DNA from 4 places in the Streptomyces sp. TAA040 genome. Region 2 is predicted to be linked to each of the others. Evidence: riboswitches for the same ligand, from Rfam matches in the RefSeq annotation. Region 2 holds a riboswitch; each other region holds the start of a gene.
The links. Region 2 has a riboswitch for cyclic di-AMP ahead of H300_RS0118430 (M23 family metallopeptidase). Riboswitches for the same ligand answer to the same signal wherever they lie in the genome.
Positions count from the first base shown of each region.

Region 1: linked by a shared signal. The riboswitch ahead of H300_RS0106030 (NlpC/P60 family protein) and the one ahead of H300_RS0118430 (M23 family metallopeptidase) in region 2 are both predicted to bind cyclic di-AMP.
Region 3: linked by a shared signal. The riboswitch ahead of H300_RS0115155 (M23 family metallopeptidase) and the one ahead of H300_RS0118430 (M23 family metallopeptidase) in region 2 are both predicted to bind cyclic di-AMP.
Region 4: linked by a shared signal. The riboswitch ahead of H300_RS0104065 (transglycosylase family protein) and the one ahead of H300_RS0118430 (M23 family metallopeptidase) in region 2 are both predicted to bind cyclic di-AMP.

Region 1 is NZ_AUKR01000006.1:68,932-76,608, forward strand. Features, by position in the region: gene H300_RS0106020 (C40 family peptidase) at 1-636, opposite strand, end outside; gene H300_RS0106025 (hypothetical protein) at 829-1,182, shown strand; gene H300_RS0106030 (NlpC/P60 family protein) at 1,235-2,425, opposite strand; cyclic di-AMP (ydaO/yuaA leader) riboswitch at 2,432-2,582, opposite strand; gene H300_RS0106040 (DUF1707 and DUF2154 domain-containing protein) at 2,823-3,464, opposite strand; gene pcrA (DNA helicase PcrA) at 3,584-6,082, shown strand; gene H300_RS29805 (M23 family metallopeptidase) at 6,798-7,677, opposite strand, start outside.
Region 2 is NZ_AUKR01000024.1:15,999-23,675, reverse strand. Features, by position in the region: gene H300_RS29405 (STAS domain-containing protein) at 1-137, shown strand, start outside; gene H300_RS27715 (ATP-binding protein) at 373-816, shown strand; gene H300_RS0118440 (chaplin) at 1,209-1,463, opposite strand; gene H300_RS27710 (PP2C family protein-serine/threonine phosphatase) at 1,980-3,104, shown strand; cyclic di-AMP (ydaO/yuaA leader) riboswitch at 3,425-3,567, shown strand; gene H300_RS0118430 (M23 family metallopeptidase) at 3,579-4,613, shown strand; gene H300_RS0118420 (PPOX class F420-dependent oxidoreductase) at 5,420-5,845, opposite strand; gene H300_RS31570 (SRA domain-containing endonuclease) at 5,891-6,787, opposite strand; gene H300_RS27705 (PrsW family intramembrane metalloprotease) at 6,896-7,677, opposite strand, start outside.
Region 3 is NZ_AUKR01000015.1:100,912-108,588, forward strand. Features, by position in the region: gene H300_RS0115140 (DNA topoisomerase IV subunit A) at 1-1,147, opposite strand, end outside; gene H300_RS27040 (M16 family metallopeptidase) at 1,340-2,722, shown strand; gene H300_RS0115150 (M16 family metallopeptidase) at 2,758-4,128, shown strand; cyclic di-AMP (ydaO/yuaA leader) riboswitch at 4,379-4,528, shown strand; gene H300_RS0115155 (M23 family metallopeptidase) at 4,541-5,323, shown strand; gene H300_RS0115160 (GntR family transcriptional regulator) at 5,543-6,229, shown strand; gene H300_RS0115165 (HPr family phosphocarrier protein) at 6,370-6,651, opposite strand; gene H300_RS0115170 (GNAT family N-acetyltransferase) at 6,861-7,677, shown strand, end outside.
Region 4 is NZ_AUKR01000005.1:21,675-29,351, reverse strand. Features, by position in the region: gene ppdK (pyruvate, phosphate dikinase) at 1-2,328, shown strand, start outside; gene H300_RS0104065 (transglycosylase family protein) at 2,541-3,818, opposite strand; cyclic di-AMP (ydaO/yuaA leader) riboswitch at 3,822-4,000, opposite strand; gene nirD (nitrite reductase small subunit NirD) at 4,511-4,849, opposite strand; gene nirB (nitrite reductase large subunit NirB) at 4,993-7,629, opposite strand; gene H300_RS0104050 (FAD-dependent oxidoreductase) at 7,632-7,677, opposite strand, start outside.

The DNA of each region.
Region 1 (7,677 bases), on a different contig from region 2:
GGCCAGTACCTCGGCCCGCTCGGCCGCCGTGAGCCGGTCCAGCAGCCGATCCGCCGCGGCGAGCTTCTTGCGCACGGTGCGCTTGTGGTCCTCGGCCGTGGACCGGGCCTCCCGGAGCGTCTCGGTGCGGTCGGCGGCCTGGCTGCGCAGCTGCCGCACGGTGCGCAGCCGGTTGTGCAGGCGGTCCAGGGTGCGCGCCTGCTGGGAGCCGGCGCGGTCCGCGGTCGCGGCCCGCCGGAGGAACTCCTCCGGCGCGGAGGAGAGCGCCAGTTGCACGGTGGGGCCGATCGCGCCGCCCTGCCGGTACTGCGCGGTCGCGTGGGAACCGAGCGCGTTGCGCGTGCGGTTGACGCGCGCCGTCTGCCGGGACGCCTCGTCGCGCAGTCCGTCCAGCTTCTTCTCCGCCTGCTCGGCGCGCTCGGTGGCGCCGTTGTACTTCTCCGTCGCCTGCTCGGCCTCGTGGTGGAGCCGGTCCACCATGCGCTGGACGTCGGCCTTCTCCCCGGCCGGTTGCGGGTCGGCGTGCGCGGCACCGCCGGAGCCGGTCGCGGTCGCGGTCGCCGCGCCCACCAGGGCCAGGCCGGCCCAACGAGAAGTGCGGAAGCCGGAGTTGCGGGGCTTGCGATGTGCTGCCATGGACGGCGACGCTAGGCCGTATCGGCCCCGTGAGCGGACGGTGACCTGTATTTTTCGCTGTCGATCGCGAAGTGGTCGGAACCGGGTGCCCCGGGCACATTTCGGAGCATCCGGTGCTGTGCTGTGTTCGGGGTGGCGAACGGGGCGGGTCTGACTCTTGCGGTGTGCTAATACCCCGATACGCTCCGCGTCATGGACGTACTCATCAATTTCTTTGTCGGGCTGCACATCATCGGCATCGCGGCACTCCTCGGCGGCTTCCTCCTCCAGATGAAGGCGATGAGCGCGGGCGAGGCCCGGCTGACGCCGGGCATGCTGCACGGCGCCTCCACCATGCTCCTGACGGGCCTCGCCCTGGTCGGCTTCAACCAGCTCGCCGACAACGACGTGAACCACGTCAAGGTCGCTGTCAAGCTCGCGGTGCTGGTGGTGATCCTGGTGCTCGTCTACGTCAAGCGCGACGAGCAGCGGGTGCCCGCCGGCACGATGGCCGCCGTGGGCGCGCTGACCTGCCTCAACGTCTTCCTCGCCACCATGTGGGTGTGACGCCCGCCCGGCCCCGCCCCACGAGGGTCCGGGCGGCCGACCCCGCCCGGCGTCAGGCCGGCCGCACCGCGCTGTGGAAGGGCATGTAGTCGATCGACTCGTACTTCACGTCGTCGCCCGGCTTGGAGGCGTGGATCATCTGGCCGCCGCCGACATAGATGCCCACATGGGTCACGTCCGGGTAGAAGAACACCAGGTCGCCCGGCTGCAACTGCGACTTGGCGACCCGCGTGCCGATGTCGACCTGGTCGTAGGTGGTGCGCGGCAGCTCGACCCCGGCCGCCCGCCAGGCCGCCTGGGTGAAGCCCGAGCAGTCGTACGAGTTCGGGCCGGCGGCACCCCAGACGTAGGGCTTGCCCAGCTCGCGCTTCGCGAAGGCCAGTACCTGCGAGGCCCTCCCGCTGCCGGCCGTGTCCTGCGATCCGTCCGCCCCCCCGGTGCCCGCCGTCTGCTCCTGCGAGGCCGGCTGCCCGCCCCCGGACGCCGGAGCGGCGGTCTCCCGCTCGGCAGCGGCCTCGGCGGCGGCCTTCCGCTCGGCAGCCGCCTTGCGCTCCGCGGCGCGTGCCTTCTCCTGGGCCTCGCGCTGCTTCTCCCGCTCGATGGCCGCCAGCCTGGCCTTCTCCTCCTCGGTCAGCTCGGACAGCAGGGTGCGGGCCTCCGCGAGCTTGCCCTGGACGGACTTCTTCTCCTCGGCCAGCTTCGTCTGGGCCCGGTTCAGCTCGGTGAGGTTCTTCGTCGCCTCGTCGCGCTTGTTGCCCGCCTCGCGCTGCTCCTCCTGGAAGTCGCCGACCGCCTGCTTCTGCTGACCGGTGAGCCGCTCCATCACGTGCGTCTGCTGGAAGTAGCCCTGCGGGTCCGCGGAGAGCAGCAGGGTGGCCGTCTCCGACATACCGCCGTTGCGGTACTGGGCGGCGGCGAAACCGCCCAGCTTGCGCCGGGCGTCGTTCAGCCGTTCGGTCCGCTCGGCGACCTCGTCCAGCAGCCGGTCTGACTTCTTGCGCTGCTTCTCGGCCTTCTCCTTCGCCGCGTTGTACTTCTGGGTCGCGGCGCCCGCCTGCCGGTGCAGCTCGTCGACCTTCTCCTGCGTCTCCTCCAGTGAGGGGCCGCCGTCGCCGGGTGCCGCGACGGCGCTCTGCGAGAGCAGCGTGACGGAGGCGAGCGCGGCGGCGGTCGCGCCCACCGTTCCTCCGCGCAGCGCGGCCGACTGCCGCACAGGGACACGCGGCTTGCGGTGTGTCGCCAAGACGGCAACTCCTTCCGTGGGCCGCCTACCGGGTTAGCTGTCGGGTTCGGGCGTCGGAAGGCTGCCCTACGGGTCCCTGCGCGGGCCCCGATTCACCCCGGAAGTGCACGGGTGGGTCCCCGGCTCCGGCGGATGCCGGACTCGGCGGAGGCCGCCCGTGCCGGCACTGTCGCCGACGGTCTCCGGGCCGCCTGAGGCAGCACCGTAGCCACGACACGGTGCTCTTGGGAAGACGGGTGCGCGCTATGTCCGAAACCGATTCGTTATCCGCGCGGCTCCGCGTCCGCTCGGTGACCTGCCGTGATCGGCTCCGGCCCGGGTGGGCAGGAGGCGGCGCCGCACCGGGCGGATGTGGGGCCGCCCCGCCGCACCGGGGGCGGGGCGGCCCCCGCGCCCGTCAGCCCTGCTGCTCCCGCGCCAGCCATTCCTGCTGCTTCTGCCGCTTCCACTGCTCCCAGCGGTTGGGGTAGCGGATCCGCACGTCGCCCATCGCGGTGCGCCCGCTCAGCTCCAGTGTCGGGGCACCGGGGACGGGTGGCTCGGAGACCCGGTTGCGGACCGAGCCGATGCTGACCCGCATGCCGTGGGGGCGGACCGACCACCCCGGGGGCACGACGATCGTCACGTTGCCCATCGCCGCGTTGATCTCCAGGTGGACCTCGCGCTGCCGGCACTCGGCCTGGGAGAAGTCGATCCGGACGTCCCCCATCCGCGAGGTGGCGGTGATCCGGGACGGCACCACCCAGTAACCGGTCTGCGTGATGTCCCCGGCCCCGGCCTTGAGCACCATCGGCTCACCGGCGCGCGGCTCGGGGGCGCCGGCGGTGGTCGGCAGGTCCGCGGTCAGCGGTTCCAGCTCGCCGTAGGTCTTCGCCCCGAATGCCCGCTCCAGCCGGTCCTCCAGCTCGTCGATGCCGATCCGGCCGTCGCCGGCGGCCTCCCGCAGCGTCTCGGCCACCGCTTCCCGGTCCGCGTGCGAAGCCCGCAGTTCGGGGTCGTGGCCGGGTCCTGGCGCGGTCGCTCCGGAGGGATCAGTCATGCCGCCAAGTCTAGGAGGTGCCCGCGGCCCCGGACAGAGCCGCAGACCGCTGCGTGCCGGGGCGGCGGACCCGGTGCTCGCCCCGGGGGTGACGGAGGGAGCCCTTAGACTCGGCAGCGATGAGCAGCCTCTTCGACGACAGCTTCCTGGCCGACCTGGAGCCCCCCGCGGGCGAGGCTCCGCCGCCGGACCCCGAGCACCCCGCCGCGCCGCAGCCGGAGGAGGTGCCGGACGGCCTGTTCGCGGGCTCGTTCGCCGGTCCCGGCGGCCCCCGGGACGCGTTCCACCGGGGCGGCGCTCCACGGACGGTCACGGACCCGGAGGAGCTGCTGGCCGGTCTGAACGAGCAGCAGGGCGCCGCGGTCGTGCACAGCGGCGGGCCGCTGCTGATCGTCGCGGGGGCGGGCTCGGGCAAGACCCGGGTGCTCACCCACCGCATCGCGTACCTGCTGGGGGCCAGGGGAGTGCACCCCGGCCAGGTGCTCGCCATCACCTTCACCAACAAGGCGGCCGGCGAGATGAAGGAGCGGGTGGCCGAGCTGGTCGGTCCGCGCGCCCAGTCGATGTGGGTCTCCACCTTCCACAGCGCCTGCGTGCGGATCCTGCGCCGGGAGAGCAAGCGGCTCGGCTTCACCTCCTCGTTCTCCATCTACGACGGGGCCGACTCGCGCCGGCTGATGGCGCTCGTCTGCCGCGACCTGGCACTCGACCCCAAGCGGTTCCCGCCGAAGGCGTTCAGCGCGAAGGTCTCGAACCTCAAGAACGAACTCGTCGACGAGGAGGACTTCGCCGCCACCGCGGCGGACGGCTTCGAGAAGACGCTGGCCGAGGCGTACACCCTGTACCAGGCACGGCTGCGCGAGGCCAACGCGCTGGACTTCGACGACATCATCATGACGACCGTCCACCTGCTCCAGGCGTTCGACGACGTCGCCGAGCACTACCGCCGGCGCTTCCGGCACGTCCTGGTCGACGAGTACCAGGACACCAACCACGCCCAGTACACCCTGGTCAGGGAGCTGGTGGGGACGGGCCGAGCAGTGGGACCCGCCTCGGCGGACGACGGTCAGGGCGAGGCGCCCGCCGGGCCGGAGCGCGCCGAGCTGTGCGTGGTGGGCGACGCGGACCAGAGCATCTACGCCTTCCGCGGCGCCACCATTCGCAACATCCTCCGTTTCGAGGAGGACTACCCGGACGCCACCACCATCCTGCTGGAGCAGAACTACCGCTCCACCCAGACGATCCTCGGCGCGGCCAACTCCGTGATCGAGCGGAATGAGAACCGGCGGCCCAAGAACCTGTGGACGGAGGCCGGGGCCGGCCCCCGGATCACCGGCTACGTCGCCGACACCGAGCACGACGAGGCCCAGTTCGTCGCCGAGGAGATCGACCGGCTGACGGACGCGGGGGACGCCAGGGCGGGGGACGTCGCGGTCTTCTACCGCACCAACGCCCAGTCCCGGGTCTTCGAGGAGATCTTCATCCGGGTCGGCCTGCCGTACAAGGTCGTCGGCGGGGTGCGCTTCTACGAGCGCAGGGAGGTCCGCGACGTCCTGGCGTACCTGCGGGTGCTCGCCAACCCGGAGGACTCCGTTCCGCTGCGGCGCATCCTGAACGTCCCCAAGCGCGGCATCGGCGACCGGGCCGAGGCGATGCTGGACGCCCTGGCGCTGCGCGAGCGGACGACCTTCCCGGACGCGCTCCGCCGCGTCGACGAGGCCTACGGGATGGCGTCCCGCTCGGCCAACGCGGTCAAGCGGTTCAACACTCTCATGGAGGAGCTGCGCACGGTCGCCGAGTCCGGTGCCGGTCCGGCCACCGTGCTGGAAGCCGTACTCGAACGCACCGGCTACCTGGCCGAGTTGCAGGCGTCCACCGACCCGCAGGACGAGACCAGGGTGGAGAACCTCCAGGAACTCGCCGCGGTGGCGCTGGAGTTCGAGCAGGAGCGCGGGGAGGACGACCCGGGCACCCTCTCCGACTTCCTGGAGCAGGTCGCCCTCGTGGCCGACTCCGACCAGATCCCCGACGAGGACGACGGCGAGGCCGAGAACACCGGCGTCATCACTCTGATGACGCTGCACACGGCCAAGGGCCTGGAGTTCCCGGTCGTCTTCCTCACCGGCATGGAGGACGGCGTGTTCCCGCACATGAGGGCGCTGGGCCAGCCGAAGGAGCTGGAGGAGGAGCGCCGGCTCGCCTACGTCGGCATCACCCGGGCGCGGGAGCGGCTGTACCTGAGCCGCTCGACCCTGCGCAGCGCATGGGGACAGCCGGCCTACAACCCGGCCTCCCGGTTCCTGGAGGAGATCCCGCCGGAGTACCTCGACTGGCGGCGGACGGGCAGCGCGGCGGGGGGCGGCCCCGCCGCGGCGAGGGCCGGAGGGCTCGCCGCCCCCGCCGGCCGGCGGGGGAGCGGCGGCTTCGCCACCCGGCGGGTCAGGGAGCGCCCGGTGGTGGCACTCGCGGTCGGCGACCGGGTCACCCACGACACCTTCGGCCTGGGCACCGTCGTCGGGGTCAACGGCGGCGGGGACAGCGCCGAGGCGACCATCGACTTCGGTGATCCGAAACCCAAGCGCCTGCTGCTGCGCTACGCCCCCGTCGAGAAGCTCTGACCGGACGGCGGTGCGGCCGGTGTGCCGGCCGCACCGCCGTGCCGGATCAGCCGCCGTGCGGAGCGCTGACGTCGAGGACCCAGGTGACGCCGAAACGGTCGGTGAGCATGCCGTACAGCGGTGTCCACTGCGCGGGCTCCGGCGCCCGCACCACGGTCGAGTCCCCGGCCGGCCCGCTCCACAGGGCGCGGACTCCCCGGCGTCGTCGCCGCGCACGGAGACGAAGGACGGGTTCTGGCCGCGGTCCCGGGGCAGGGCAGGTGCGCGGGCACGTCAGAGGTCATCACCTTGAAGCCGTTGTCGCCGGCGGCCCCGACCCACGTCACCCGGTCCGCCTCGCTGCCGTCCTGCACGCGCCCGCGTCCCCGTAGGTGACCGCGAGGGTGCTGCCCGCCGAAGACGGACCGGCAGAAGTCCAGTACCTCGCGGGCGGTCCCCCGGAAGTTCAGATGAGTGGTGGGCGTGACGGCCATGGCCTGCTCCCTGCTTCGACGCGATGTGGGCATCGCCGACCGTCCACGCTCCGCAGGCGGTTGCCGTGCCCGGGAGCGGTGCTCCCTCGCGGCTGGTGCCACGATGACGGAGCAAGAGGACAGGGCCTGTCCTCCTCCTCGGGAGGCGAGCGGGCCGGGTGCCACGGACGACGGCGCCGCTGGTCGGAAACGTTCCGACCAGCGGCGCCGTGGATGCCCGGAGGTGGCGGCCTGCGCCGGGCCTACGTCGGGTCGAGCCCCTTGCCGCGGAACCAGGCCAGCGGATCGACCGCCGAACCGCCGCCCGGCCGCACCTCGAAGTGCAGGTGGGGGCCGGTCGAGTTGCCCGAGTTGCCGGAGTAGGCGATCGTGTCGCCGGCCTTCACCGGACCGCTCCTGATCTTGGTGCTGCTGAGGTGGCAGTACCAGGTCTCGGTGCCGTCGGCGGCCGTGACCACGGCCATGTTGCCGTACGCGAGGTCCCACTTGGTGCTCACCGTGCCGTCGGTGGCAGCCAGCACCGGAGTGCCGTAACTGACGGGGAAGTCGATGCCGGTGTGCATCGACATCCAGTTGACGCCCGCCTGACCGTAGTAGGCGCTCAGCCCGTGCTGCGCGACCGGGAGGGCGAACTTGGGACGCATGGCCTCGGCACGGGCGGCCTCGGCCTCCTTGCGCTTGCGCTCCTCCTCCTGGCGCTTCTTGAGGTCGATGCGCTCCTGCGTCCGGCTGGCGCGCCCGGCGAAGTCGCCCGCGTCCGCGGAGACCCCGGCGAGCTGGGTGTCCAGCTTGCTGTTGGCGGCGGAGACCTTCTGCGGTTCGGCGTCCGGGGCCGCCTGGAGCGGCTTGTCCTCGGTGTCCTCGGTGTGGTCGTTCACCGAGGCGGCGGCGATGCCGGCCACCCCCATGACCGCCACCGAGGGCACCGCGACGGTGAGCAGCGCCGACCGCCTGGGCTTGGCGGCACGTCGGCGCCCGCGGGAGGGGGCGACCGGCAGGGGGGTGTCGGCGTCGACCGGGGCCGCCGGGCCGGGCGGATCGGCCGCGGACGGCGACACGACACGGAGCGCCGCGGTGTCCCCCACCGGGGACCGCCCGGACCCGAGCCCGTCGTCACCCTCG
Region 2 (7,677 bases):
CGGCAGTGCGACGCCTGCTGGCCCTCGCCGCGCCCCCGGATTTCCCGCCGCCGTACCCGTCGGTCGCCGAGGCGCTGCGCAGCGCCGGCGCGGGTTCCTCGACCGGGGCGGCCCCCATGCCGTCCCGGTCGGGGTAAGAGATGCGGCCGTCTTCTTCGGCTGCTGCCCAGGGACGGAAACGCGCATACGACGCCCGCCACCGGTGGGGTGCGGGGGGTTCGCAGCCGGTGGCTCAACGGATCGGCTGCGCCCGGGGAGCTCTCCGAACAGCGTGGATGCGGGACTCCGAATCGATCACGGGCACGCAGAGTCAGGTGTGGCGTATCGGGTATACGGGTCGTTACCGCTGCACTCGCACGGGAAAGGCAAGCCATGATCATTACGACTCCGTCCCCGGGAACCGAGCCGAACGGGGCCTCCTGCCTCCGGCGGGAGCTCGTCGTCGACGGGAGCTCCGAAAGCGGAGTGCGAGCTCGGCAGTTCGCCGCGGACTTCCTGGAGGACGCCGCCGCCGAACTCGGCACCGACGTTCCGACCGGGCCCAGTGACGACGTGCGGCTCGTGGTCAGCGAGCTTGTGACCAACGCGGGCAAGTACGCCTCCGGCCGCTCCCTGCTCACGCTGATGCTGGACCGCATCGAGCGGCTCGTGCAGGTCTCCGTATGGGACGCCAACCCCGAGCTGCCGCTGCGGCTGCGGCCGGACGCCCAGCGTGTCGGAGGGCACGGGCTGGAGATCGTGCACGCCCTGTGCCGCTCGGTGGTGACCGAGTCCGGCCCCGGCGGCAAGCACGTGCACGCCGCGCTCCACTACTGACCGGGCCGGGCCGGCAGCGCCGCCCGCCGCGTGCCCGCTCCCGCCGCGTGCCCGCTCCAGGTGGGTCTGCATGAGGTACGCGGCCCCCGGCCGACAGTGAGCGGGCCGCCTGGTACCCCGTCGTCCCGTATCCCCGTACCCTCGCCCCGCGCCCCGGCGGGCGCACCACCAAGTCGTGGCCGGGGGCCGAGGCGGGGGCGGCTACCGGCAGCACTCCCCGGCCCCGGACACAGGTCCGGCCCGGCGCGGTGACCTGCACCGGCCGGGCCGGACCCGCCGTCGGGCTGCCCCGCCTCAGCGGGACCGGCCCGTCACCCGCTCAGCTGCGGACGCGTGCCGCCGTCGCCGCCCGGGGGGACGGCGCCCGGCTGCCCGGGCCGCGGGGACGCGAGTCACCAGCCCTGGTGGCCGCCGACGTTCGCGCAGGTGTTGCCGATGGCCGGGTTGAGCAGCCCGATCACGTTCACGCTGTTGCCGCAGGCGTTCACGGGCACATGCACCGGCACCTGGACCAGGTTGCCGGAGAGCACGCCGGGCGAGCCGATGGCCGCACCCTGGGCGCCGCTGTCGGCGGCGGCGGCGCCGCCGCTCATCAGGGCGATACCGGTGGCCGCGGCCAGGGCGACGGTCTTGGCCGTACGCATCATCAGTCGATCCTTTTCGTCAGGGGAACCCGGGGCACGGCTGTCCAGCCGGAGCAGGACGGCCGTTCCGGGGGGCCGGAGAAACCCGGCCCCCCGTTGAACTTCGGCGGTTGAAGCCTCCGGGACGGGTCCTGCACCGATGTTTCACCTGCACGAAGGACCGTGCGTGCGGCTGATTGACGTCTTGACGGCCCTGGGCGCAGGGCAGCGCCGGGACTGAGGCGGTCCCCGGGAGTGGGCGGCACCCCCGGTGTGGGCCAGTGCCGGGCATGGGACAGCGCGGGGGTGGACGACGAGGGGCCGGGCCCCCACCGGTAGTCGCGCACCAGGCCGCCGACCCGGCGCCCCCTCCTGCACCGGGGGCCCGCCGCCCTGCCGCCGGCGCCCACCTGAGCCACCCCGGCGCCCGACTGTGCCGTTCCCGTCGACCGGCCTGCGCCGCACCCGCGAGCTGCCGCCGGGCCGCGAATGGACAGTGCCGAGTAGCCGACCGCCGGGGCCGGGCCGAAGCTTGGAGGTGTGCACAGTTCAGGGCGCCATGCGGCGCACACGGACACCGGCCGCGCCGCGCGATCCCTGCCCGCTGCCCTGATCGTCCTCGGGGCTGTCATCCAGCTGGCCACACCGCCCGAGGTCACCTTCACCGCCCTCTTCACCGCCGCCCCCCTGATCGCCGCACCGCTGTACTCCCGCCGCGGCACCGCACTGACCGGGTTGACGGCGACGCTGGTCCTGATGCTGCTGATCGTCGGCCAGGACGACGGTGGCTGGGCGCGCGACATCAGCCAGGCCGTCACGATGACGACCGTCGCCGCGATCGCCCTGGGCATCAACCGGGTGCTGCGGCGCGGCACCGAGCAGTTGGCCTCCGCCCGGGGGGTCGCCGAGGTGGCCCAACTGGCCGTCCTGCCGGCACCGCCGGAACGGATGGACCGGTTGGAGATCGCGGCCCGCTACCAGGCCGCGCACGCCGACGCCCGCATCGGCGGCGACCTCTACGCCGCCCAGCAGACACCGTTTGGAGCCCGGCTGATCCTGGGCGACGTCCGGGGCAAGGGGCTGGGCGCGGTGGAGGCGGTGGGCGTGGTGATCGGCGCGTTCCGGGAGGCCGCCGAGCAGGAGAGCGAACTCGGAGGGGTCGCGGACCGGCTGGACCGGGCGCTCGTGCGCGAGGAGGAGCGCCGGCGCGACCCGGGCGAACCGGGCCCGGAGTCCTTCGAGGGGTTCGCCACCGCCGTACTGGCAGAGATCACCTCGGGGGGCGTGCTGCGGGTCGTGAACCGGGGACATCCTCCACCGGTGCTCCTGTGCGCGGACGGCGAGGTCCGCGTGCTCGACCCGGACGAGCCGGCACTGCCGCTCGGGCTCGCGTGCCTGGTCCCGGAACGGCTCGGCCGGTCGCGTGGGCCGGAGGTGTTCGACTTCCCCGTCGGCTCCACCCTGCTCCTGCACACCGACGGGCTCAGCGAGGCCCGGGACGCCGCGGGCGCCTTTTACCAGCTCGTGCCCCGCATCCGTGCGGAGGCGTGGCACACGCACCGGCCCCAGGCACTGCTGGAGGAACTCGTGACCGACGTCGCCGCCCACACGGGCGGCCGGGCCGACGACGACATGGCGCTGCTCGCCGTCGTCCGCCACCGCTGACCGGCCAGCCGTCCGGGCTGCCGCGTCCCGCCCGTCATCCACCCGTCGTGAACCCACCTTCCGGTCACTCCGGGTGAGGGATCTTGACCCCTCCGCATAACGACTTGGCGAAGATCTCCTCCGCGTGCGTTACGTCGACCCGCCCGTTATGACCGATTGACGGCTGAAGATCACTGAATGTTCTGCCGTTTGACAGTCTTGTTTCCGCGAAGACTTGGAATCTGGGACCCGGGTCTATTAACGTTCGATAACGCAGCGCGGTCGTCACTGCCGTCGCAAGAGACGGCACCGTGCGCCTTGGCCGAATCCAGACAGTGCGTCACCAGTCATCACCACTGCACCAAAGGAACCGGGGAACCATTACTTTGGGGTGAATCCGTCGGCATCGTCACGATGCCACCGGTAGGAGACCTTCCTGCTCCGAACCCGTCAGCTAACCCGGTAGGCCAGAAGGAAGGAAAGGAGAGCGCCCCCGTGGCGTCAAGCAGGCCTGCCACCGAGGCACCGCCGGTCGATATCGCGGCCTACGGTCCCTCCGTCGGCGACACCTGGGACGAGTGGAATCCCACCGAAGAGTCCATCCGCCCCGTCCGTGGTCGGCACCGCGTCGCCAAGCAGCGCGGGATGGCCCGCAGCGGCACCGTCCTCGGCGTCGGCATGGTCGCCGCCATCGGTGCGGGCGGCATGGCGACCGCCCAGGACAAGCCCAAGTCCCCGGTCTCGATGCCGGACCTCTCCACCTTCACCGACAGCCTCCCCGACGCCGCCGATCTCCCGGGCGTGGGCGGGCTCGTCTCCGACACCGAGGACGTCGGGACGACCACCGTCGCCGCGCCGCTCACCCAGGCCGGCCTGACCGCCACCGCCACCGACGCCGGGCAGACCGACGCGGGCGAGGCGCTCCGGGCCCGCATCCTCCAGCAGGCCGACCAGCAGCAGGAGGCCGCCGACCAGCAGGTTCGCGACGCGGCGTCCGCGGCAGCCGCGAGCAAGGCCGCCGACGAGGCTGCCGCGACGGCCGAAGCGGAGCGCAAGGCGGAGGAGGAGGAGAAGCGCAAGGCGGAGGAGGAGCAGAAGCGGAAGGCGGAGGAGGAACGCCTCCGCAAGCTCGCCGCCAGCTTCAGCCTCCCGCTCGCGTCGTACCAGCTCACCTCCGGATACGGCGAGGCCGGTTCGATGTGGTCCAGCAACCACACCGGCCAGGACTTCGCCGCCCCGAACGGCACGCCCGTCAAGGCAGTGCACAGCGGCACCATCAAGGAAGCCGGCTGGGCCGGTTCCTACGGGTACCGCATCGTCCTGGAGCTCTCGGACGGCACCGAGATCTGGTACTGCCACCTCTCCTCCATGACCAAGACCAGCGGCAGCGTCACCACAGGCGACGTCATCGGCCGCGTGGGCTCCACCGGCAACTCCTCCGGTCCGCACCTGCACGTGGAGGTCCGGCCCGGCGGTGGGGACGCCGTCGACCCGCTCGCCTGGCTCCGCGGGAAGGGACTCTCCGTCTGACCCGCGGCGCGACCGCCGCAGCGGTGACCGCCGTGACCGCCCCGTCCGTACGGCGCCGGGGCGGGGGCTGACGGCCCGTCAGCGGCCGGCGCCCCCGTCTGCCGGAGCCTCGTCCGGGACGGCGGCCACCCGCGACCGCGACGCCGCGCACGCGTCCACCCTGCACGCCCGTTCGCGGGCCGCCCGAACCCCGTCGCCGCCCCGCACCAGCCGGAGCTTCCGCTCCGGCACAGGAGGGGAGGGGCGGCGGCGTACCGCTCCGACGGCCCCGGTGCACCCCCCCCCGACACCGGGGCCGTCGGACCCCCGGCCGCCCGCGTCCGCCGGCAACCGCCGGACGGGCGGGCCGGCCGGCCCGCCCGCCCGGTACGCCGCCCCATGCCCGGCAGGGCGTGGCCGCCTCGGTGCAACCGGGACGGCGGGGCGTCACCCGGCGACGAGGAACCGGTCGAAAGCGGCCTCCGGCCGTATCCCCCGCCGCACCGAACTCCCCCGTGCCACGCCTCGCCGGCTCCAGATCCCCCCCCCGGCACCCGGGCCAGCAAGCTCTCCGGACTGCGCCCGAGTAGCCGGCGCGGTCGCGGAGACTCGGCCAGCAGCCCGGAGAGCAGCCCGGAGAGCAACCCGCGCTGTGGAGCCGCCCGCCGCGGCGTCCCGTCCACACAGGCCAGCACGCCGTGCGTGGTCACACAGGCGAGCGCGTCTCCGTCCTCCCACGATTCCTGCTGCCCGGGACCGGCCGCCGCCGAGAGCGGCACCACCCCGAACCCCGAGCTTCCTCAGCGACCGGTCCGCGGGGGCGGGCATCATCGGCGCGGTTGTCCATACACCCGCCCCACCGGGAGACGTACCACCAGGCGGCGGTCGGCGACCATGGCCGCACGGTACTCGTCCCAGTCCGGGTGCTCCCCCCGGAGGGCCCGGTAGACCGCCACCAACTCCTCGGTGACGTCGTCGTCCGGGCCTGCTGCGGGTGCCGTCACCTCGGCAGTGCCCTCGACGACCGTCCAGGCCCATCCGTCAGCGGCCGTCACGTGCAGACTCGCCCGCGGGTCGCGCCTCAGGTTCTTCAGCTTGGCCCGGTCCGCGGTGGTGGAGATCCTGACGCACTGTTCGGAAGCCGAGTAGGCGTAGTTGATGTTCGACAGCTGCGGCCGGCCGCAGCTCCGCAAGGTGGCGAGCACACCGAGGGCGTGCTGAGGCAGGAGAGCCAGCAGGGCTTTCTCCGACATACCGATGACCTCCCACGTCATCTCAACGGAAAGAGGAGAAGCATGCTATGCGGTCGCCCGGTCAAATCCTTGCCCTGAGCGCCACACCACAGTGGTATCGACTGAGGCGCACAGGTCTAGCAAGTCGGGACGCGGACGTTCCGGCAGCAGCAACGAGAGCGTAGGGTCGGAAGCTATATAACGACGGTAATCGAAGAGTTGCCCGATGGCCGTTCTTACAGATTCTCGGTTGGTGCTTCCTTTTGCCTCGATCAGTACATTTGCGGTGACATCGTGTAGGTCAGTGTAAAGAGGAACGATTTCTCCCGCCGGTAGAATCTTCTTGCGCGTTACCTCGTGCCCCAATCCTTCAAGGTGTCGTCGGTAGTGCACGACAAGTTCGGCTTCGCGCCTTCTCGTAGTGTGCCCTTGCGTCTGCCTGTAAGAATGTGCAAATTCGGTCTTGTTCTGCTCCACGGGGACATCTGTTACTTTGGGCTTAGTGCTGGGTGGCTGCGCTGAAGGGGGTTCACGTGGAAGGGTCTCGTGGACGGGGACGAGGCGGAATACGATCATACTCCGCATTTCCCCGTCCATGTCTAGGGCATCGGTCCAGTAGTACGGGGCGCTCTTGTGTACGGCGAACTCCCCGACATGCTGCACCACGCCACTTTCCACAGATTTGAAGAGGTGTAGTGTCACGCCCTCTTCCGCGTGGTGAAGTACGGATCTATTTCCTTTCTTTATTCCTTGGTCACCCTGTCGTCCTTCGCCGCTGTAATAATAAAACCCGTCAGGCCCCCATCCGTCTGTGTATCCGTTGACGCGACCTTTGTGGGGGGTGCTGAAGAGGAAGATTTTCCCCGTGGTATTGTTAGGGGAAATACCCGACTGTCGATTTCCGCCCAGCTTGTCGTGAATGCGTGACCTTCGAACTGGGATTCCACTCAAGAATTCGTCCACGAGTCCCCCTCCGTTTGAACCGGTGTGCACGGAAGGGTACGCAATGTGTGGGCACATCGATAGGAGCGCGGCCTGTCGTGGGTGACCGTGGCCTGCCGCGCTTGCGGTTCAGGCGTCTCCGGAGCATCTCCACGGCTCCCCGGGCGAGTGGGGGCCGGGCGGCGGAGGGGGTGGTGCCACGGGAGTGGCGTCGGCGGGGCCGGTGCGGGGGCACGGCAGGCGGCCCGGGCCGGGGGGTGCGGAGAGTGGAGCGGCGAAGGGGGCCGGTGGTGGGAGCGGGCGGCCGTGCTGGGCGATCCACTGGGCCGGCAGCGGGAGGCAGGTGACGGCGGCGGCGGTGGCCGGACCGGCGATCGGGCGGCGGTCCAGGAGGTGGCGGAGGAGCTCCTGCTCGCGGGCGGCGAAGTCGGACCCCGGGGTGCCGCGTTCGGCGCGGGCGCGCAGGAGTGCGAGCGAGGTCGCGGCCGCGTGGTACTCGGAGGCCTGACGTGTGCCCCTGCTGCCGTGCGCGCGCCGGGCGAGGTCGCGGGCCGTCGCACGGGCCCGCATGGACCCCAGGACGAGGGGCTCGGTGGGGGCCATCCAGCCCTGGGCGGCGTAGGCGGGGAGCACGGCACGGACGGTGCGCAGGTCGCGTTGCCGGGACCACACCGCCAGCCAGACGAGTGTGGCCAGGACGGGCAGCATGAACAGCGCGTAGACGGCCAGGAAGAGCAGACCGCCCAGGGAGGCGGAGCCGTTCCAGAGGGCATGCAGGGCGATCGAGGTGAGCAGGCCGAGCAGGGGGAGGCCCGCGCGCAGGACCCGGCGGTGCCGGGGGAGGGTGGCCGCCACCCCGAAGGCGATCCCGGTCATCACGGTGAAGAGCGGGTGCGCGAAGGGCGACATCA
Region 3 (7,677 bases), on a different contig from region 2:
TGTTCCGGCGGAAGTCGCTGCGCCGCCGGACGACCTCGAAGCGGTGGTCGACGTACACCTGGAGCAGCTCGCGCAGCCCCAGGGTGAGCGGCTGGCCGTCCACCAGAGCCACGTTGTTGATGCCGAACGACTCCTCCATCGGCGTCAACTTGTAGAGCTGCTCAAGTACCGCTTCCGGGTGGAATCCGTTCTTGATCTCGATGACCAGGCGCAGGCCGTGCTGCCGGTCGGTGAGGTCCTTGACGTCCGCGATGCCCTGGAGCTTCTTCGCGTTGACCAGGTCCTTGACCTTCGAGATCACCTTCTCCGGGCCGACGGTGAAGGGCAGCTCGGTCACGACCAGGCCCTTGCGCCGCGGGGTGACCTGTTCGACGGCCACAGTGGCGCGGATCTTGAAGCTGCCGCGCCCCTTCGTGTACGCGTCCTTCACGCCGTCCAGCCCCACCACCTGGCCGCCGGTGGGAAGGTCGGGGCCCGGCACGAACCGCATCAGCGTCTCGAGGTCGGCGTTCGGGTGCTTGATCAGGTGCCGGGCCGCGGCGATGACCTCGCCGAGGTTGTGCGGCGGCATGTTGGTGGCCATGCCGACGGCGATGCCCGAGGCGCCGTTCACCAGGAGGTTGGGGTACGCGGCCGGCAGCGTGGAGGGCTCCTGCTCGCTGCCGTCGTAGTTGGAGGTGAAGTCGACGGTGTCCTCGTCGATCGACTCGACCATCAGCCCGGCAGCAGGTGCCGTGCGGCACTCGGTGTACCGCATCGCGGCGGGCGGGTCGTCGTTGCCGAGTGAGCCGAAGTTGCCGTGGCCGTCGACCAGCGGCAGGCGCATGGAGAACGGCTGGGCCATGCGGACGAGGGCGTCGTAGATGGCGCTGTCCCCGTGTGGGTGCAGCTTTCCCATCACCTCGCCCACCACCCGGGCGCACTTGACGTACGGGCGCTCCGGGCGGAGACCCATCTCGTGCATCTGGTACAGGATCCGGCGGTGTACCGGCTTCATCCCGTCTCGGGCGTCAGGGAGCGCACGGGAGTAGATGACCGAGTATGCGTACTCCAGGAACGACCCCTGCATCTCGTCGACGACGTCGATGTCGAGGATGCGCTCCTCGAAATCGTCCGGCGGCGGGGTCTTCGTGCTGCGGCGGGCCATCGCTGCTGTGGCTCCTTCGGTGACGTGCGGAAGGGATGAGCGGTCGGACGCCGACCATTGTGGACCCGGCCTCCGACAGCCGTGCCCCCGCCCCGAACGGTACGGGAACTTCGCGGATGCTCCGCGCGCTTGCATAGAGTGAGCGGACAACGGCTCACCCCACCGTCCGACAACCGAAGGGACTCCTCGCCCATGGGTCACACGGCCACGCCCCCGCCCGCCACAGGAGGGCTGAGCGCCACCGAACACCGGCTGGCCAACGGCCTGCGCGTGGTGCTCTCGGAGGACCACCAGACCCCCGTCGCCGCGGTCTGCCTCTGGTACGACGTCGGTTCCCGCCACGAGGTGGCGGGCCGCACCGGCCTCGCCCACCTCTTCGAGCACCTGATGTTCCAGGGCTCGGCCCAGGTGGCGGGGAACGGCCATTTCGAACTGGTGCAGGGCGCCGGTGGTTCGCTGAACGGCACCACCAGCTTCGAGCGCACCAACTACTTCGAGACGATGCCCGCGCACCAGTTGGAACTCGCCCTGTGGCTGGAGGCCGACAGGATGGGCTCGCTGCTCACGGCCCTGGACGAGGAGTCCATGGAGAACCAGCGGGACGTCGTCAAGAACGAGCGCCGGCAGCGCTACGACAACGTGCCCTACGGCACCGCCTTCGAGAAGCTCACCGCGATGGCCTTCCCCGAGGGGCACCCGTACCACCACACCCCGATCGGATCGATGGCGGACCTGGACGCCGCCTCGCTCACCGACGCCCAGCAGTTCTTCCGCACCTACTACGCCCCGAACAACGCGGTGCTCTCGGTGGTCGGCGACATCGACCCGCAGCAGACCCTGACCTGGGTGGAGCGGTACTTCGGCTCCATCCCCGGCCACGACGGCAAGCAGCCGCCGCGGGACGGCACGCTTCCGGACACCCTCGGCGAGGAGCTGCGCGAGACGGTCGAGGAGGACGTCCCCGCCCCGGCGCTGATGGCCGCCTACCGGCTGCCGCAGGACGGCACCCGCGAGGCGGACGCCGCAGATCTCGCGTTGACGGTGCTGGGCGGCGGGGAGTCGTCCCGGCTGTACAACCGGCTGGTGCGCCGCGACGGCCTCGCGGTGACTGCCGGATTCGGGCTGCTGCGGCTGGCCGGCGCGCCCTCGCTCGGCTGGCTCGACGCCAAGACCTCGGGCGAGGCCGCGATCGAGGACATCGAGGCCGCAGTGGAGGAGGAACTCGCGCGGTTCGCGGCCGAGGGACCCACACCGGAGGAAATGGAGCGGGCACAGGCGCAGTTGGAGCGCGAGTGGCTCGACCGGTTGGCCACGGCGAGCGGCCGCGCGGACGAACTCTGCCGCTACGCCGTACTCTTCGCCGATCCGCAGCTCGCGCTGACCGCGGTCGGCCGGATCCTGGAGATCACCGCGCAGGAGGTGCAGGACGTGGCCGCGGCCCGGCTGCGCCGGGACAACCGGGCCGTGCTCGTCTACGCTCCCACCCCCTCCGCCCAGGAGGGCGACAACCCCGCCGGCCCGGCAAGCACCGCGACCGCCGACACCACCGACTCCGCCGAAGGGGCCCCGCAGTGAGCGACGCCACCACCAGCACACCCGCCGAGCCCGGTATGGACTTCCACCCGCAGCCGACCGGTGGCGAGCCCAAGCCGTGGGCCTTCCCGGCTCCCGAGCGCGGCGCCCTGGCCAACGGTCTGACGGTGCTCACCTGCCACCGCCCCGGCCAGCAGGTCGTCGCGGTCGAGGTCAACCTGGTCGCCCCGCTCGAAGCGGAGCCGGCCGGCCTCGACGGCGTCGCGACACTGATGGCTCGCGCTCTCAGCGAGGGCACCGACAAGCACAGTGCCGAGGACTTCGCCGCCGAACTGGAGCGCTGCGGCGCCACCTGGGGCGCGCACGCCGACCACCCGGGCCTGCGGGTCTCACTGGAGGTCCCCGCTTCCCGCCTCCGGCAGGCGCTCGGGCTGCTGGCCGACGCGCTGCGCGCGCCTGCCTTCCCCGACGCCGAGGTGGCCCGGCTGGTGCGCAACCGGCTGGACGAGATCGCGCACGAGCTGGCCAGTCCGGCGCGCCGGGCGGCCATCGCCCTCTCCGGGGAGCTGTTCCCGGCCGACTCGCGGATGTCCCGGCCGCGCCAGGGCACCGAGGGCACGGTCGCCCGGGTGGACGCGGCGGCCGTACGGGCCTTCTACGAGGCCCATGTGCGCCCGGCCGCCGCCACCGCGGTGGTCGTCGGCGACTTCACCGGCGTGGACCTCGCCGCCGCGCTGGAGGAGACGCTCGGGGCGTGGACCGGCTCCACTGCCGAGCCCCGGCCGGTCCCGCCGATCACGGCGGACGACACCGGCCGGGTGGTCGTCGTGGACCGTCCCGGTTCGGTGCAGACCCAGATCCTCATCGGGCGGATCGGCGCCGATCGGCACGATCGGGTGTGGCCGGCCCAGGTGCTGGGCACCTACTGCCTCGGCGGGACCCTCACCTCCCGGTTGGACCGGGTGCTGCGTGAGGACAAGGGCTACACCTACGGGGTGCGGGCCTTCAGCCAGGTCCTGCGCTCCACTCCGGAGGGCACCGGCGCCGCCATGCTGGCGATCAGCGGCTCGGTGGCCACCGACGTCACCGGGCCGGCGCTGGCCGACCTCTGGCAGGTGCTGCGGACGCTCGCAGCGGAGGGCCTCACGGACGAGGAGCGGGACGTCGCCGTGCAGAACCTCGTGGGCGTCGCCCCGCTGCGGTACGAGACCGCCGCCGCGGTGGCGGACACCCTCGCCGACCAGGTCGAGCAGCACCTGCCGGACGACTTCCAGGGCCGGCTGTACGTCGGCCTCGCGGAGACCGGCACGGTGGAGGCGACGGCCGCCGCGGTGAACGCCTTCCCGGTGGACCGCCTGGTCACGGTGCTGGTCGGGGACGCCGAGCAGATCGCCGAGCCGGTGCGCGAGCTGGGCATCGGGGAGGTCCGGGTGGTCGGCGGCCAGTAGCCGCACCGGCCCGCGTCCGTCCGCGGTCGGGCCGGGCGGGACGTAGCTGCGCCGCCGCCCGGCCCGCCGTGCGTCGACCCCTGTTTCGGGTTTCCGGCAAGCAGGGGTCGATTTTTGTCCGTATTGGGATGATATGCGGGTGTGATTCCTGTGGGATGGGCGACAAAGGACGAGATCGGTTTGGTAGCAGCGAGATGTCCGGTTTAGCTTCGGTTGCGCTGCCGTCAGAAGTGTCCGCGCCGCGGCCGACGCGCAGCGAACGCCGAGTCCCCGTGAGGGAGCCGGGGACCCACCGAAGTCCTTGGGGTGAATCCGGGCGCTTCCCAGTGAAATGCGCCGGTAGGAGACCTTCCTGCTCCGAACCCGTCAGCTAACCCGGTAGGCGTGAAGGAAGGAAAGGAGCACGCCTGCCATGGCGTTCAAGCATGCTGCCGCCTCCTGGCGGCGCCCCAGCCGTGCCGTGCGGACCGGAGCCCGGATCGCCGGCGCGAGCACCCTGACCGTCGGCCTGGTGGCCGGTGTCTTCGCCGGCTCCCCGGTGGCGGCGGCCGACAGCGCGTTGCGTGTGGCCGGGATCGGCCAGGCGATCGCCCTCGGCAACGCGACCGTGCAGGGCGTATCGGCCCAGGCCGATGTCCAGCACCGCGCGGCGGAAGCCGCGAAGGCCGAGGCGGCGAAGAAGGCCCGAGCCGCGAAGAAGGCGAAGGCGAAGAAGGACCGGGCGGCCGAGCGGGCCGCCGGCTCCCGGTCCGGCGCGACGAAGGCGGCCCGCAGTGCCAAGCGCGCCGCGGCCTTCGTTGCTCCCGTTACCGGTTCCCCGGTCACGACGCAGTACCGCACGGGTGGTTCCCGGTGGTCCTCCGGGAGTCACAGCGGTATCGACTTCGCCGCTGCGTCCGGCACCCCGGTGCGCGCGACCGGTGCCGGCACCGTCGTCGAGGCGGGCTGGGGCGGCGCCTACGGGAACAACATCGTGATCCGGCACCGGGACGGCGGCTACACCCAGTACGGTCACCTGTCGTCGATGGGTGTACGGGCCGGCCAGCAGGTCGACGCCGCCCAGGGCATCGGCCGCGTCGGTTCCACCGGCAACTCGACGGGACCGCACCTGCACTTCGAGGCGCGTACCGGCCCCTCGTACGGCTCGGACATCGATCCGCTGGCCTACCTCCGAGGCAAGGGCGTCGGGCTGTGAGTCCCGTCCCCCGCTGAACGGTCCGTGCCGGTGCGACGGCCGGTGCGGACGAACACAGGACCCCCGGGTGCGACATCCGGGGGTCCTGTGCTGTTCTCCCGCGGCCGGCCCGCGCGTTTTCCACCCGATCAGGGACGGGCATCAAAAGAGCCCGCCGAGTGGAATAGAGTTCGACTCAGCGACATCTCGAAACGCGGGGATTACGCCGGAGGTAGGGCCATGCGCATTGCGGCGCACACGGTATGCACAGCGGTTCGGGACGACATCGTCTCCGGTGCTTTTCCGCCGGGCGCGCGGCTGACCGAGGAGCAGCTCGCCCGCAGGTACGGGGTGTCCCGTGTGCCGGTGCGCGAGGCGCTGCGGATGCTGGAGTCGGAGGGCTTCGTGACCACCCGCAGGCATGTCGGCGCCCATGTCGCCGAACCCACCGAGCAGGAGGCGGCCGACCTGCTGGACATTCGTGCGCTGTTGGAGCCGCTGGGCGCCGCCCGTGCGGCGCAGCGCCGTTCCGAGGCGCATGTCAGGGTGCTGCGGGGCCTGGTGCGGCTCGGCCGACAGCGCGCTGAGCAGGGGCAGTTGTCGGATCTGCACGCGCTGGGGGACTGGTACCACGAGACCCTCGCACAGGCGTCGGGGAGCCCGGCGCTGGCTGCGCTGCTGACCCAGCTCCGCCGGAAGATCACCTGGATGTACGCGGCCCCGGCGGTTGAGCCGCCGGTGGGGGCCACGGCGGTCTGGCAGGAGCACGGTGCGCTCGTGGACGCCATCGCCCGCCGGGAGCCGGAGCGGGCCCGCGCGCTCGCCGCGGCGCACGTGGAGCGTCCGGTGGCAGTGCGCCGGCGGCGGCACCCCGCGGCGGTGAGGAGTTCGAAACCTGCTGTAAACAACGAACGCGGCCGCGTTTAACACACCGTGTATACAAAGGGCGGAGAATTTTGCGGGGTGATTCTCCCCTGCCCGAATACCTGCGGGCAGGGGAAAGGCGGCAGATCCGTCGATCCGCCACCTTTACCTGAGTTTCCACCCGGTGCTGCCCGGAGAATTCTTCAGACAGCCTCGGGCAGTTCCTCGAGCCCCTCGGCGACCAGTTTCGCCAGCCGGCCCAGCGCCGCGTCCGCGCCTTCGGCGTCGGACGCCAGGACGACCTCCTCGCCGCCCTCGGCGCCGAGTCCGAGGACGGCCAGCATCGATGCGGCGTTGACGGGCGCTCCGCCGCTCTTGGCGACGGTTACGGGGATGCCGGCGGCGGTCGCGGCGCGGACGAAGATGGAGGCGGGACGGGCGTGCAGGCCCTCGGTCCAACCGACGGAGACGCGGCGCTCAGCCATGATGTTGCCCTTCCTTCGGAACAGTTGTCTAGACCAGTTTCGCACGCGGTGGCGACCGGTCCGGTACGGGCACTGTCCTCCCGCGCCGACCCGCCGTCGCACCCCCCCGTCCGCCTCCTGGGACGACGGCCTGCGCCGCCGCCGTTCCGCGAGGCGCCTCCCCGGCCGCCGTGCCCCCGGAAAGCGGCCTTCGGCCGTACGCTGGCCCCATGCAGACGCCCGAGGAGCGTGCCTACCCGACGCACTGGGAAGCCGACGTGGTGCTGCGCGACGGCGGCACGGCCCGGATTCGGCCGATCACCGCCGCGGACGCGGACCACCTCGTCAGCTTCTACGAGCAGGTGTCGGACGAGTCCAAGTACTACCGTTTCTTCGCGCCCTATCCGCGCCTGTCCGACCGGGACGTCCGCCGGTTCACCCACCACGACTACGTCGATCGGGTCGGCCTCGCCGCGACGGTGGGCGGCGAGTTCATCGCCACCGTCCGCTACGACCGGATCGACGGAACCGGCCGGCCGGCCTCGGCACCGGCCGACCTCGCCGAGGTCGCTTTCCTCGTCCAGGACGCCCACCAGGGCCGCGGTGTCGCCTCCACCCTGCTGGAGCACATCGCGGCCTGCGCCCGCGAACGCGGCGTGCGCCGCTTCAACGCCGAGGTGCTGCCCGCCAACAGCAAGATGATCAAGGTATTCACGGATGCGGGCTACTCGCAGCGGCGCAGCTTCGAGGACGGCTCCGTGCACCTCACGCTCGACCTCGAACCCACCGCCGAGTCGGTCGCCGTGATGCGCGGCCGGGAGCAGCGCGCCGAGGCGCACTCCGTGCAGCGGCTGCTGGCACCCCGGTCGGTTGCCGTCGTCGGTGCCGGCCGCGGGCCCGGCGGCGCGGGCCGCGCGGTACTGGAGACGCTGCGCGCGGCCGGCTACACCGGCCGTGTCCACGCCGTCAACCACCACCTGCCACCGGAGGCGACCGCGCTGGACGGGGTGCCCGGGGTGCCCGCCCACCGCAGGCTGAGCGACATCC
Region 4 (7,677 bases), on a different contig from region 2:
TCCTACCGGCGGCTCATCCAGATGTTCGGACGCACCGTCCTCGGGGTGGACGGCGAGCTGTTCGAGGAGGCGCTGGCGCAGGCGAAGCAGCGCCGCGGCGCCGCCACGGACGTCGACCTGGACGCCGAGGCGCTGCGCGAGCTGGTCACGGACTTCAAGGACATCGTCGCGAAGCAGACCGGCCGGGAGTTCCCGCAGGAGCCGCGCGAGCAGATGGACCTCGCGGTCCGCGCGGTCTTCGCCTCGTGGAACGGCGACCGGGCCAGGCTCTACCGCCGGCAGGAGCGCATCCCCGGCGACCTGGGCACCGCGGTCACCGTCTGCTCCATGGTCTTCGGCAACCTCGGCCCCGACTCGGGCACCGGGGTCGCGTTCACCCGGGACCCGGCGAGCGGCCAGCAGGGGGTGTACGGCGACTACCTCCAGAACGCCCAGGGCGAGGACGTCGTGGCGGGCATCAGGAACACCGTCCCCCTGGCCGCGCTGGAGACGCTGGACAGGGCGTCCTACGAGCGGCTGATGCAGATCATGGAGACGCTGGAGACGCACTACCGGGACCTGTGCGACATCGAGTTCACCATCGAGCGGGGCACGCTCTGGATGCTCCAGACCCGGGTCGGCAAGCGCACCGCCGCCGCCGCCTTCCGGATCGCCACCCAACTCGTCGACCAGGGGCTGATCGACGAGGCGGAGGCCCTGCAACGGGTGAACGGCGCCCAGCTCGCCCAGCTCATGTTCCCGCGCTTCGACGCGGCCGGCGGCGAGCGGCCCGAGCAGCTCGGCCGGGGCATCGCGGCCTCGCCCGGCGCGGCCGTCGGCAAGGCGGTCTTCGACTCGTACACGGCGATCAAGTGGTCCCGCTCCGGGGAGAAGGTCATCCTGATCCGCCGGGAGACCAACCCGGACGACCTGGACGGCATGATCGCCGCCGAGGGCATCCTCACCTCGCGGGGAGGCAAGACCTCGCACGCCGCCGTGGTGGCCCGCGGGATGGGCAAGACCTGCGTCTGCGGCGCCGAGGACCTGGAGGTGGACACCAAGCGCCGCCGGCTCACGGCCCCGCACCCGGACGGCAGGGGCACGGTGGTCGTCGACGAGGGGGACGTGGTCTCCATCGACGGCTCCACCGGCAAGGTCTACCGTGGCGAGGTCCCGGTCGTCCCCTCACCCGTGGTCGAGTACTTCGAGGGCCGGATGCACGCCGGGGCCGACGACGCCGGCGAACTCGTGCAGTCGGTGCACCGGATGATGGCCTACGCCGACCGGATGCGCCGGCTGCGGGTGCGGGCGAACGCCGACAACGCGGAGGACGCGGCCAGGGCCCGGCGCTTCGGCGCCCAGGGCATCGGGCTGTGCCGGACCGAGCACATGTTCCTCGGCGAGCGCCGGGAACTGGTGGAGCACCTCATCCTCGCGGACACCGACGCCGAGCGGGAGTCCGCCCTCGGTGCGCTGTTGCCCCTCCAGAAGGGCGACTTCAAGGAGCTCTTCGAGTCCATGGACGGGCTGCCGGTGACGGTGCGGCTGCTCGACCCGCCGCTGCACGAGTTCCTGCCGGACATCACCGAGCTGTCGGTACGGGTCGCGCTGGCCGAGTCCCGACGGGACGCCAACGAGAACGACCTCCGGCTCCTCCAGGCCGTCCACCGGCTGCACGAGCAGAACCCGATGCTCGGGCTGCGCGGGGTACGCCTCGGGCTGGTCGTGCCCGGGCTGTTCAGCATGCAGGTGCGGGCGATCGCCGAGGCCGCCGCCGAACGCAAGGGTGCCAAGGCCGACCCGCGGGCGGAGATCATGATCCCGCTGGTCGGCACCGTCCAGGAGCTGGAGATCGTCCGGGACGACGCGGAGCGGGTGATCGCCGAGGTGGAGGCGGCCTACGGGGTGGAGCTGGGTCTCACCCTCGGCACCATGATCGAGCTGCCCCGGGCGGCGCTCACCGCGGGCCAGATCGCCGAGTCCGCCGACTTCTTCTCCTTCGGCACCAACGACCTGACCCAGACGGTGTGGGGGTTCAGTCGGGACGACGTCGAGGCCAGCTTCTTCACCGCCTACCTGGAGAAGGGCATCTTCGGCGTCTCCCCCTTCGAGACGATCGACCTGGACGGGGTGGGCAAGCTGGTCCGGGACGCGGCGGAGGCGGGGCGGGCCACTCGGCCGGAGCTGAAGCTCGGGGTCTGCGGGGAGCACGGCGGCGACCCCGAGTCGGTGCACTTCTTCCACGAGGTCGGCCTGGACTACGTCTCCTGTTCTCCCTTCCGGATCCCGGTCGCCCGGCTGGAAGCCGGCCGGGCCGCGGCACGGAGCACCGGGAGCGACAGCCGCTGACACGACCGCGACCTCCGGGGTCGCCGCCGCGCCCTGACCCTCACTGCGGCGGTGGCCCCGGTCCCCGGGAGGGGGACGGTGGGAGACCTTGTGCGGAGGCCCCGCCGCCCCTCCCGACTCCGCCGGGCGGAGGCGCACCGGCGGACGGAAGAACCGGCCGTGCCCCTCGTGAGGGGCACGGCCGGTCTCTCGTCCCCTTGGGGGAGCGTCGCTCAGAGGGAGACGCCGTTGTCGCGCAGGTAGGCCAGCGGGTCGATGTCCGAGCCGTACGACGGGCCCGTGCGGACCTCGAAGTGCAGGTGCGGGCCGGTGCTGTTGCCGGTCGAGCCCGACAGGCCGAGCTGGTCGCCGGCGCCGACGCTCTGGCCGGCGGAGACGGAGAGCGAGGAGAGGTGGGCGTACTGGCTGTAGCGCCCGTCCGCGTGCTTGACGACGACCTCGTTGCCGTAGGCGCCGCCCCAGCCCGCGGAGACCACAGTGCCGGTGCCGACCGAACGGACCGAGGTGCCGGTGCCGACGGAGAAGTCCACTCCGGTGTGGTAACCGCTCGACCAGCTTCCGCCCGATGCGCGGTAGGCGGTGCTGGGCGCACCGTCCACCGGCGCGGTGAACCCGCCGGTGGTGGCGGCCTCGGCCGGAGCAGCGGGCTCCTGGCTCTGCTCCTCCACGGGTTCCGGCTTCGGCTCGGGCTTCTCCTGCTTCGGCTCCTGCTTCTCGGCCGACTGCTGCTTCGGCTGCTCGGCGGGAGCACTCGACTTCTCGGCGGGGGCGTCCGACGTACCGCCGCTGCCGTCCAGGCTGAGCCGCTGGCCGGGGAAGATCAGGTCCGGGTCGCTGCCGACTGTCTCGCGGTTCTGCTCGTAGACGGTCTGCCAGCCGCCCCGCACGTGCTCCGCGACCGCGATGTTGTGGAGGGTGTCGCCGCTGGCGACGGTGTAGTCGTGCGAGCCCTCCGACTTCGCGGCCGCGGCCTTCTTCTGCTCGGCGGCCTGCGGCTCGGACTTCTTCGGCTGCGCGGCCTGCTCCGACTGCTGCTCGGTCTTCGCGCCGGACTCGGAGGCGTTGTTCTGCGCGCCGTCCGGGGCGATGTCCGGCGTGCCGCTGTCCTGGCTCAGGCCGGCACGCGGGCCGCAGACCGGCCAGGCGCCCGGGCCCTGCATCTCCAGGAGCTTCTCGGCGGCGGCTATCTGCTGGTCCTTCGTGGCGAGGTCGGCGCGCGGTGCGTACTGCGTGCCGCCGGCAGCCGCCCAGCTCGACTGCTGGAACTGGAGACCGCCGTAGAAGCCGTTTCCGGTGTTGATCGACCAGTTGCCGGTGCTCTCGCACTCGGCGACCTTGTCCCACACGGAGACCGGGGCCGCGTTCGCGGAACCCGCGGTGATCAGCGGAGCAGCGATACCGGCACCGCCCGCGGTGAGGGCGAGCGAGACCTTGGAGACCTGACGGGACATCAGGGGTTTGCGCGGACGACGGTGGCGACCACGAGACATGGGTTGAGTCCTCTCCTGCGCCTGCGAGGTGAGCTGTCGGATTCGGGCTGGAGCTGCCCGGCCATCCCCCACCGTGATCCGGTGGCGCATGGCTTCACCCCTAGCCGACCCGCGTGCTCCGCGGTCCGGCACTTACCTTGGTTCCCCCGCTCCTGCCGGCCTGATGCAGTCGTTTCCCTCTACCGGCGGCAGGATTCGGCGTGACCGGCGTGGGACCTCCGCACGGGATGCGGTGGCGGGATGAACGGTAATCACAACGATTTGGCCGGGACAAGCGAAACCAGGTTTTGCTCAGCCGCTCCGGGGGTCGCATGGGAGCATTTTCGGCGCGCTGTGAGATCGATCATTTCCGACGTCACGGACGTGCGGGCTTGCATGTGCACATAAAAACCGCACTGAGCAGGGGAATTGACGCTGAGGCGAGAAGTGGCCGACGAGGTGCAATTGTACGGGGGCGCGGTCCTGTGAGTCCGGTCACCCGAACCGTCTCGTGCTTCCTTATATCGGTGCATTCCCGACCCGTGGAAGCTGAGAGGGTGTCAGGTTCCGAAATCACCCACCTCTTGACTGCCACACCGCTTGTCCGTTTTGGGTGCGAGGTGACTTTGAGGGGCTTTTGTGACGCGACGTTGCTGGATGAATCGGTCGCGTCCCGCCATCCCGACGGGCGGCGGGACGCGATTCGCCGGTGCTCAGGGCGGCGGCTCGCCGGTGCCGGTCAGGCGGGCCGGATGGGTGCGGACGATGACCGAGTCGTCGTCCAGGCAGCGGCCCGTCGCCAGGTCGAAGCGCTGCTTGAGCAGCGGGGAGGCCACGAACGGCCGGCCCGCCGCGGACCCGAGTAGTCCGCGCGAGAGCACGTACGCACCGGTGAACGGATCCCGGTTGTCCACCGCGTGGACGCCGCCGCTGCGGTCGGTGAAGACGGCGATCTGCCGCCCGTCCGGGAGCAGTGCCGCGACTCCGCGGCCCGGCACCAGGTCGCCGGGAGCGCAGACCGGATGCCAGGAGTCCCCGGCCCGCACCTCGATCCGGGCGGCCGTCCCGCCGTCGGCCGGGTGCGCCCCGGCGTCGGTGGACGCCCCGGTGTTCGGGTGCGGTCCGCCGCTCGGGAGCGGGCACGGGGGAGAGTCGGCGGGTTCGGCGGCCGTGACGGGGGAAGGGCGGGTCGGGCTCATCGGGTGGCGCTCCCTTCGAGGCGGCGGACGGGGATCTCCGGCCCCGCCAGCAGGGTCAGATCGGGTTTGACCTGCTCGCGCTCGCCGACGAACCGCACCGAGGGGTCGGGTGTGCCGGGAGCGTTGACGAAGGAGACGAAGCGGCGGAGCTTCTCCGGGTCGGCGAGGGTTTCAGCCCATTCGTCCCGGTAGTCTGAGACGTGCGAGGCCATCAGCGCCTCCAGCTCGGCGCAGATGCCCAAGGCGTCGTCCACCACCACCTCCCGGACGTGGCCGAGGCCGCCCTCGATGCGCTCCAGCCACACCGAGGTGCGTTCCAGCCGTTCCGCGGTGCGGATGTAGAACATCAGGAAGCGGTCTATCAGCCGGACCAGCCCGGCGTCCGAGAGGTCCTGGGCGAGCAGGTCGGCGTGCCGCGGAGTGGCGCCCCCGTTGCCGCCGACGTAGAGGTTCCAGCCGTTGGCGGTGGCAATGACTCCGAAGTCCTTGCTCTGCGCCTCCGCGCACTCCCGCTGGCAGCCGGAGACCGCCGACTTCAGCTTGTGCGGCGCCCGCAGGCCCCGGTAGCGCAGCTCCAGACCGATCGCCATCCGCACCGAGTCCTGCACCCCGTACCGGCACCAGGTCTGCCCCACGCAGGACTTCACCGTCCGCAGCGCCTTGCCGTAGGCGTGCCCGGACTCGAAGCCCGCGTCCACCAGCCTTCCCCAGATCGCAGGCAACTGGTCCACCCGGGCCCCGAACAGGTCGATGCGCTGACCACCGGTGATCTTCGTGTAGAGCCCGAACTCACGGGCGACCTCGCCGATCACGATCAGTCCCTCCGGTGTGATCTCACCGCCCGGGACCCGGGGCACGACCGAGTACGAGCCGTTGCGCTGGAGATTCGCCAGGAAGTGGTCGTTGGTGTCCTGGAGCGCCGCCTGCTCCCCGGCGAGCACGTACCCCTCCGCGCCGATCGCGGGGGCCAGGGAGGCGAGCACCGAGGCCACCGTCGGCTTGCACACCTCGCAGCCCTCGCCCCCGGCCGCCTCCGGCCTGCCGTGCCGGTCCAGCAGCTCCCGGAAGGAGGTGATCCGCAGTGACAGCACCACCTCGTAGAGCTCCTGGCGGGTCAGCGGGAAGCAGCCGCACAGCCCCTTGTCCACGACGACCCCGCGGGCCTCCAGCGACTCGTCCACCAGCTTGCCCAGCACCTTGACGCAGCTGCCGCAGCCGGTGCCCGCCCCCGTGCACTTCCTCACCTCGGCCACCGAGGCGCAGCCCCGCCCGTCCACCGCCTCCCTGATCGCGCCCTTGGTGACGTGGTGGCAGGTGCAGATCACCGCCTCGTCCGGCAGCGCCGACGGGCCCAGCGCCGCGGGCGCCCCGGCCCCGGCCGGCAGCACCAGGGACTCCGCCGGCACCGGGGGGACGCTTCCGGTCAGCGGCCGCAGCACCCCGTACGTCTCGGCGTCCCCGACCAGTACGCCGCCCAGCAGCCGCCCGTCGCGCGCCATCACCAGCTTCTTGTAGATCCCCGCGCGGGAGTCGGCGTACACCACGTCCAACGAGTCGGCCGCGGTGCCGTGGGCGTCACCGAAGGACGCCACGTCCACCCCGAGCAGCTTGAGCTTCGTCGAGGTGTCGGCCCCGGTGAACCCGCCCGCACCGGCCGGAACCGGGCGGTCGACCGCGGGCAGCAGCGCCTCGGCCAGGTCCGCCGCCACCACCTCGGCCATCTCGTACCCGGGCGCGACCAGGCCGTAGACGGTGCCGTCCGCAGCGCGCGCGCACTCGCCGATCGCGTACACCGCCGGGTCCTCCGTCCGGCACCGCTTGTCGACGACGACGCCGCCGCGTTCGCCCACCGGCAGCCCGCACTCCCGGGCGAGGGCGTCCCGCGGTCGGACACCGGCGGAGAACACCACCAGGTCGGTGTCCAGGACCGCGTCGTCGGAGAGGGTCATCGAGACGACGCGGCCGTCCTCGCCGGCGGTGATCTCGCGGCCGCCCACCCCGGTGCGGACCCGGAGGCCGAGGTCCTCGATGGTGCGCCGCAGCGCGGCCCCGCCGCCCCGGTCCACCTGGAGGGCCATCAGCCGCTCGTTGAACTCGACGATGTGCGTCTCCACACCGAGACCCTGGAGCGCGCCGGCCGCCTCCAGGCCCAGCAGCCCGCCCCCGACGACGATGCCGCGGCGTGCCCGCCGCGCATAGCGCTCGATGGCGAGCAGGTCGTCCACCGTGCGGTAGACGAAGCAGCCGGTACTGTCCGCGCCCGGCATCGGCGGCACGAACGGTGCCGAACCGGTCGCCAGCACCAGGGCGTCGTAGCGCACCTCGTGTCCCGACCGGGTGGTGGCGGTCCGCGCGGCGCGGTCGACGCGCTCGACCGGGTCGTCCAGCCGCAGCTCGATGCCGTTCCCTGCCAGGAAGCCCTCGGCGACCAGGGACAGCTCGTCCACCGAGGTGCCGGAGAAGTACGAGGTCAGCCGCACCCGGTCGTAGGCGGGACGCGATTCCTCGGCGAGCACCACCACCTCGGCGTGCCGGGGCACCCCGTGGGCGGCGAGAGACTCCAGGAAGCGCTGGCCGACCATGCCGTGACCGACGACTGCGATCACCGGAGTACCGGTGGGTTTCGTGGACATTGTCAGAAGCCTCCGTTGTCGGTGAGCAGGTGGAGCAGCGGAGCGGCG